DNA from 3 places in the Streptomyces sp. NPDC005794 genome. Region 2 is predicted to be linked to each of the others. Evidence: predicted binding sites of a transcription regulator. Region 2 holds the regulator's gene; each other region holds the start of a gene.
What was found. Region 2 encodes HrcA, which represses chaperone genes, less so after heat shock. Its sites were predicted from a motif close to TTNGCACTCNGNNNNNCNGAGTGCNAA; they were not measured.

Region 1 (2,267 bases), on a different contig from region 2:
ATGATGGCGGAGCTGAAGATCCCGTACAGCGCCTTCCTCAGTGACTACGTGGTGAGTGACGACTACGGCTACTTCAAGGACATGCAGGCCCGCGGCGTCACCCTCAGCAACCACACGCTCAACCACCGCTATCTCCCGGGGCTTTCGGCGGCCGAGCAGCGGCGGGAGATCTGCGGCGAGCAGGACAAGATCGAGAAGTACTTCGGGAAGCGGCCCACCCTCTTCAGACCGCCGTACGGCAACTACAACGGCGACACCCTGCGCGTCGCCAAGTCCTGCGGCATCAAGGCGGTGCCCCTGTGGGCCGCCGAGGCGTTCCCCGACCACATGGAGTGGCGCGAGTGGGACCAGGACCTGCACCCCGGCGACATCATCCTCACCCACTTCCGGGGGCGCGAGGACTGGGGGGGATCCATGGCCGACATGGTCCGCCGCGTCATGAAGACGGTCACGGACAAGGGGTACGCCGTGGCCCGGCTGGAGGACTACGTCTGAGCGGATGCGGCCGGTGCGCGCCTGATCCAGGGGCGCCGGAACACCGGGGCGGTCTCCCGCGTTGTCCGGTCGTGCGCCGGTCCCGCGGCGCCACGCGAGGGTGGTGAATTGGCACTCCGCTTGACCGAGTGCTAATCGCAGTCATAGTGTCAGTGCTGGCACTCCCCCAGGGAGAGTGCCAGCACAACTGCGCGACAGGGCAGGTCCGGCACCCGCGACGACGGATCGGTCCGATCGCCATCCCACAGACTGTTAAACCCCGTGAGATCTCCGAAGGGGGAGACCGGATCGTGTCGACCACCAGCTCCAAGGTTGCGATCAAGCCGCTCGAGGACCGCATTGTGGTCCAGCCGCTCGACGCCGAGCAGACCACGGCTTCCGGCCTGGTCATTCCGGACACCGCCAAGGAGAAGCCCCAGGAGGGCGTCGTCCTGGCCGTGGGCCCGGGCCGCTTCGAGAACGGCGAGCGCCTTCCGCTCGACGTCAAGACCGGCGACGTCGTTCTGTACAGCAAGTACGGCGGCACCGAGGTGAAGTACAACGGCGAGGAGTACCTCGTCCTCTCGGCGCGCGACGTTCTCGCGATCGTCGAGAAGTAATTCACCCACGTTTGCTTCTGTTCTGCGCCCCTGGCCCCCTGCGAAATGACTAGCCGGGTGGCGAGGGGCGCAGTTCGTTTGAGAGGACAGCTCAGCCCATGGCGAAGATCCTGAAGTTCGACGAGGACGCCCGTCGCGCCCTTGAGCGCGGCGTCAACAAGCTTGCCGACACGGTGAAGGTGACGATCGGTCCGAAGGGCCGCAACGTCGTCATCGACAAGAAGTTCGGTGCTCCCACCATCACCAACGACGGTGTCACCATCGCGCGCGAGGTCGAGCTCGACGACCCGTACGAGAACCTCGGTGCCCAGCTGGTGAAGGAGGTGGCGACCAAGACCAACGACGTAGCGGGTGACGGCACCACCACCGCCACCGTGCTCGCCCAGGCCCTCGTCCGCGAAGGTCTGCGCAACGTAGCCGCGGGCGCGTCCCCGGCCGCCCTGAAGAAGGGCATCGACGCCGCCGTGAAGGCCGTGTCCGAGGAGCTCCTCGCGACCGCCCGCCCGATCGACGACAAGGCCGACATCGCCGCCGTGGCCGCGCTCTCCGCGCAGGACCCGCAGGTCGGCGAGCTCATCGCGGACGCGATGGACAAGGTCGGCAAGGACGGTGTCATCACCGTCGAGGAGTCCAACACCTTCGGTCTGGACCTCGAGTTCACCGAGGGCATGGCCTTCGACAAGGGTTACCTGTCCCCGTACATGGTGACCGACCAGGAGCGTATGGAGGCCGTCCTCGACGACCCGTACATCCTGATCCACCAGGGCAAGATCGGCTCCATCCAGGAGCTGCTCCCGCTGCTGGAGAAGGTCATCCAGGCCGGTGCGTCCAAGCCGCTCCTGATCATCGCCGAGGACGTCGAGGGCGAGGCGCTCTCCACCCTCGTCGTCAACAAGATCCGTGGCACCTTCAACGCCGTCGCTGTGAAGGCCCCGGGCTTCGGCGACCGCCGCAAGGCCATGCTCGGCGACATCGCCACCCTCACCGGTGCGACCGTCATCGCCGAGGAGGTCGGCCTCAAGCTCGACCAGGCCGGTCTGGACGTGCTGGGCACGGCCCGCCGCGTCACCGTCTCCAAGGACGACACGACCATCGTCGACGGCGGCGGCGACTCCGCCGACGTCAAGGGCCGGGTCAACCAGATCAAGGCCGAGATCGAGTCCACGGACTCCG
Region 2 (2,267 bases):
CCCGGAGCGTCGAACCGGTGTCGTAGAGCAGCACGCCGTCCGTCCCGGCCACCAGTGCGGCGGTCGCGTCCCAGACGGGAAGGCGCCGCCGTCCCGAACCGTTGCTCAACCGCTCCCAGCCGAACTCTTCCCAAGAGACGTCCATACGGCGACGCTATCGGCAACGACCTGCGCAGTCCCGCGAAGGCGTGGCCGGTCGCCCTTGCCCCGGGCCCACCCCGCCCCCGTACACTGACCGGGGGGATTGCTGGCACTCGAACGCACAGAGTGCCAGGCAGACACCGGAGAACCACAGCTGGAGGTGTGCGCGGTGCTCAGTGAACGCAGACTCGAAGTGCTGCGCGCCATCGTCCAGGACTACGTCGGCACCGAGGAGCCCGTCGGCTCCAAGGCGCTCACGGAGCGGCACAGCCTCGGGGTCTCCCCGGCGACTGTCCGCAACGACATGGCGGTGCTGGAGGACGAGGGCTTCATCGCCCAGCCGCACACGAGTGCGGGTCGCATTCCGACGGACAAGGGCTACCGTCTCTTCGTCGACAAGCTCGCGGGCGTGAAACCCTTGTCGTCGCCGGAGCGCCGGGCCATTCAGAATTTCCTCGACGGCGCGGTCGACCTCGACGACGTCGTGGGCCGCACGGTACGGCTGCTCGCGCAGCTGACCAGGCAGGTCGCCGTCGTGCAGTACCCCTCGCTGACCCGGTCGACGGTCCGCCACGTGGAGCTGCTGTCGCTGGCTCCGGCCCGGTTGATGCTCGTACTGATCACGGACACGGGCCGGGTCGAACAGCGTATGATCGACTGCCCTGCACCGTTCGGTGACACGTCACTGGCCGATCTGCGGGCCCGGCTCAACAGCCGGGTCGTCGGACGACGCTTCGCGGACGTCCCCCGGCTGGTGCAGGACCTGCCGGAGTCCTTCGAGAGCGATGACCGGGGAACCGTCTCGACGGTGCTCTCCGTTCTTCTCGAGACACTGGTCGAAGAGACGGAGGAGCGGCTGATCATCGGCGGCACCTCCAATCTCACCCGCTTCGGGCACGATTTCCCTGTGATGATCCGGCCGGTGCTGGAGGCATTGGAGGAGCAGGTCGTGCTGCTGAAGCTGCTCGGTGAGGCAACGGATTCAGGCATGACCGTACGGATCGGGCACGAGAACGCCCACGAGGGCCTCAACTCCACGTCCGTCGTCGCGGTCGGCTACGGTTCGGGCGACGAGGCAGTCGCCAAACTCGGCGTGGTCGGACCGACCCGCATGGACTACCCCGGAACGATGGGAGCGGTACGCGCAGTGGCACGTTACGTCGGACAGATCCTGGCGGAGTCGTAAGTGGCCACGGACTACTACGCCGTACTCGGCGTGCGCCGCGACGCATCTCAGGACGAGATCAAGAAGGCATTCCGTCGGCTCGCCCGCGAGCTGCACCCGGATGTCAACCCGGATCCGAAGACCCAGGAGCGGTTCAAGGAGATCAACGCCGCTTACGAGGTGCTGTCGGACCCGCAGAAGAAGCAGGTCTACGACCTCGGCGGTGACCCGCTGTCCGCCTCGGGCGGCGGCGGTGGTGCGGGAGGGTTCGGAGCCGGCGGCTTCGGCAACTTCAGCGACATCATGGACGCGTTCTTCGGTAACGCCGCGCAGCGCGGGCCCCGTTCGCGGACCCGGCGCGGCCAGGACGCGATGATCCGGCTGGAGATCGACCTCAACGAGGCGGCCTTCGGCACGACCAAGGACATCCAGGTCGACACGGCGGTCGTCTGTACGACCTGCAGTGGCGAGGGCGCCGCACCCGGCACCTCCGCGCAGACCTGTGACATGTGCCGCGGCCGTGGCGAGGTCTCCCAGGTCACCAGGTCCTTCCTCGGCCAGGTCATGACCTCACGGCCCTGCCCGCAGTGCCAGGGCTTCGGCACGGTCGTCCCGACGCCGTGCCCCGAGTGCGCCGGCGACGGCCGCATCCGCTCGCGGCGCACCCTCACCGTGAAGATTCCCGCCGGTGTCGACAACGGCACCCGGATCCAGCTCGCGGGCGAGGGCGAGGTCGGCCCCGGCGGCGGCCCCGCCGGCGACCTGTACGTCGAGATCCACGAGCTCTCCCACGCCGTGTTCCAGCGGCGCGGTGACGATCTGCACTGCACGGTCACCATCCCGATGACGGCCGCGGCGCTCGGTACCCAGGTGCCGCTCGAGACGCTCGACGGTCTGGAGGAGATCGACATCAGGCCGGGCACCCAGTCCGGCCAGTCGGTCCCGCTGCACGGGCGCGGCA
Region 3 (2,267 bases), on a different contig from region 2:
CTGCGCCGCTTCGTCAACGTGTACGTCAACGACGACGACGTGCGCTTCGAGGGCGGCCTGGACGCGGCGACCCCGGACGGTGCCGGCGTCTCGATCATCCCGGCCGTCGCCGGAGGCTGACGGGCCGCTCGGGCTGCCCGAGCGCACGGAGTAAGCAGAATGGCCCCCTCCGCAAGAGAAGCGGAGGGGGCCATTCTGTATGGTTGAGCACGGTAGAGTTGGGGAAGTCCCCGCAGCTGCCCCGGCCACCCGCATATGAGAATGCGCCCGGCCGCGACAAGAAGCAGCCAAAGTACGTGTACTCCTTGTGGCATAAGTGGCCTTTGTCGGGCCCGACTTGCCCGGGAATCTTATGAATTCCCCTCATGCGTGCGGCCATGTGTGCCCGGAATTCTCGTCCGATTGACCTGTTGCAGAGGGCAGTTGGGCAGATACATTCGGCCGCGGTCGACGCGTTCCGGCGCACGCCACCCTCTCCTGTCGGAGGGTGAGTTCTGACCCGGGCCCGCGAAGTGCGGGCTCGTGCAAGGGCCAGTAATAGGGGAGTTAGGCATGGCTCAGGGCACCGTCAAGTGGTTCAACGCGGAGAAGGGGTACGGCTTCATCGCGGTCGACGGTGGTGCGGATGTTTTCGTCCACTACAGCGCGATCCAGATGGACGGGTACCGCACCCTCGAAGAGGGTCAGCGAGTTGAATTCGAGATCTCGCAGGGCCAGAAGGGGCCGCAGGCAGACATGGTCAAGCTCGCCGTCGGCTGAGCTCGGCGCGGTCGGCCAACGACACCACTCACACACGCGGGGCCCGTACCTCCCACCGGGGTACGGGCCTCACGTGCGTCCGTGCGCCCCTCTCGGCTGCCCGTGTCCCGAAGAGGGCGCTCGCGCCCGCCCTCCCCGGGCTCTCGGCTTCGTTCGGCCGGGGGAGGTCCCATCCCCTCAGCGAGCCGTCCCCGAAGGCGCTTGCACTCTCAGGGGTCGAGTGCTAATCATTGGCGTTAGCACTCTCCAGGTGAGAGTGACAGAAACTTGGACCGGGCCGGTGAGGCCCGCAGGCCCAGTGGGGCAAGGAACCACTGAGCACGCTGGCCGTCCGTCGCGGGCGCCACTCGGTCCGGAGAAATCCTTCCCCAAGCTCTCAACTGCGTTCGAGCAGGGGAGACCCCATTAGTCCGGGAGGACCACTTCACATGGCCAAGATCATCGCGTTCGACGAGGAGGCACGGCGCGGTCTCGAGCGCGGGATGAACCAGCTCGCCGACGCCGTCAAGGTCACCCTCGGCCCCAAGGGCCGTAACGTCGTCCTCGAGAAGAAGTGGGGCGCGCCCACGATCACCAACGATGGTGTTTCCATCGCCAAGGAGATCGAGCTCGAGGACCCGTACGAGAAGATCGGTGCGGAGCTGGTCAAGGAGGTCGCCAAGAAGACGGACGACGTCGCCGGCGACGGTACGACCACCGCCACCGTTCTCGCTCAGGCTCTCGTCCGCGAGGGCCTGCGCAACGTCGCCGCGGGTGCCAACCCGATGGCTCTGAAGCGTGGCATCGAGAAGGCCGTCGAGGCCGTCTCCGCCGCTCTGCTGGAGCAGGCGAAGGACGTGGAGACCAAGGAGCAGATCGCTTCGACGGCCTCCATCTCCGCTGCTGACACCGAGATCGGCGCCAAGATCGCCGAGGCTATGGACAAGGTCGGCAAGGAAGGCGTCATCACCGTCGAGGAGTCCCAGACCTTCGGTCTGGAGCTCGAGCTCACCGAGGGTATGCGCTTCGACAAGGGCTACATCTCGGCGTACTTCGCCACCGACATGGAGCGTATGGAGACGTCGTTCGACGACCCGTACATCCTGATCGTCAACTCCAAGATCAGCAACGTGAAGGACCTCCTTCCGCTGCTCGAGAAGGTCATGCAGTCGGGCAAGCCCCTGCTGATCATCGCGGAGGACGTCGAGGGCGAGGCTCTGTCGACGCTGGTCGTCAACAAGATCCGTGGCACCTTCAAGTCCGTCGCCGTCAAGGCTCCGGGCTTCGGTGACCGCCGCAAGGCCATGCTCGGCGACATCGCCATCCTCACCGGTGGCACCGTCATCTCCGAGGAGGTCGGTCTCAAGCTGGAGAACGCCGGCGTCGACCTGCTCGGCACCGCTCGCAAGGTCGTCATCACCAAGGACGAGACGACCATCGTCGACGGTGGCGGCGACAGCGACCAGGTCCAGGGTCGCGTCAAGCAGATCCGTGCCGAGATCGAGAACTCCGACTCGGACTACGACCGC

Region 1: a site for HrcA is predicted at 604-630, ahead of groES (co-chaperone GroES). Genes of this name have one in related genera too.
Region 3: a site for HrcA is predicted at 960-986, ahead of groL (chaperonin GroEL). Genes of this name have one in related genera too.

The regions. Positions count from the first base shown of each region.
Region 1 covers NZ_JBIAIN010000031.1:28,673-30,939, forward strand. Annotated here, with positions in the region: gene ACFYQ5_RS34085 (polysaccharide deacetylase family protein) at 1-495, shown strand, start outside; gene groES (co-chaperone GroES) at 786-1,094, shown strand; gene groL (chaperonin GroEL) at 1,193-2,267, shown strand, end outside.
Region 2 covers NZ_JBIAIN010000004.1:96,104-98,370, reverse strand. Annotated here, with positions in the region: gene ACFYQ5_RS07580 (MBL fold metallo-hydrolase) at 1-145, opposite strand, end outside; gene hrcA (heat-inducible transcriptional repressor HrcA) at 311-1,327, shown strand; gene dnaJ (molecular chaperone DnaJ) at 1,328-2,267, shown strand, end outside.
Region 3 covers NZ_JBIAIN010000010.1:85,740-88,006, forward strand. Annotated here, with positions in the region: gene ACFYQ5_RS17910 (MoaD/ThiS family protein) at 1-120, shown strand, start outside; gene ACFYQ5_RS17915 (cold-shock protein) at 553-759, shown strand; gene groL (chaperonin GroEL) at 1,188-2,267, shown strand, end outside.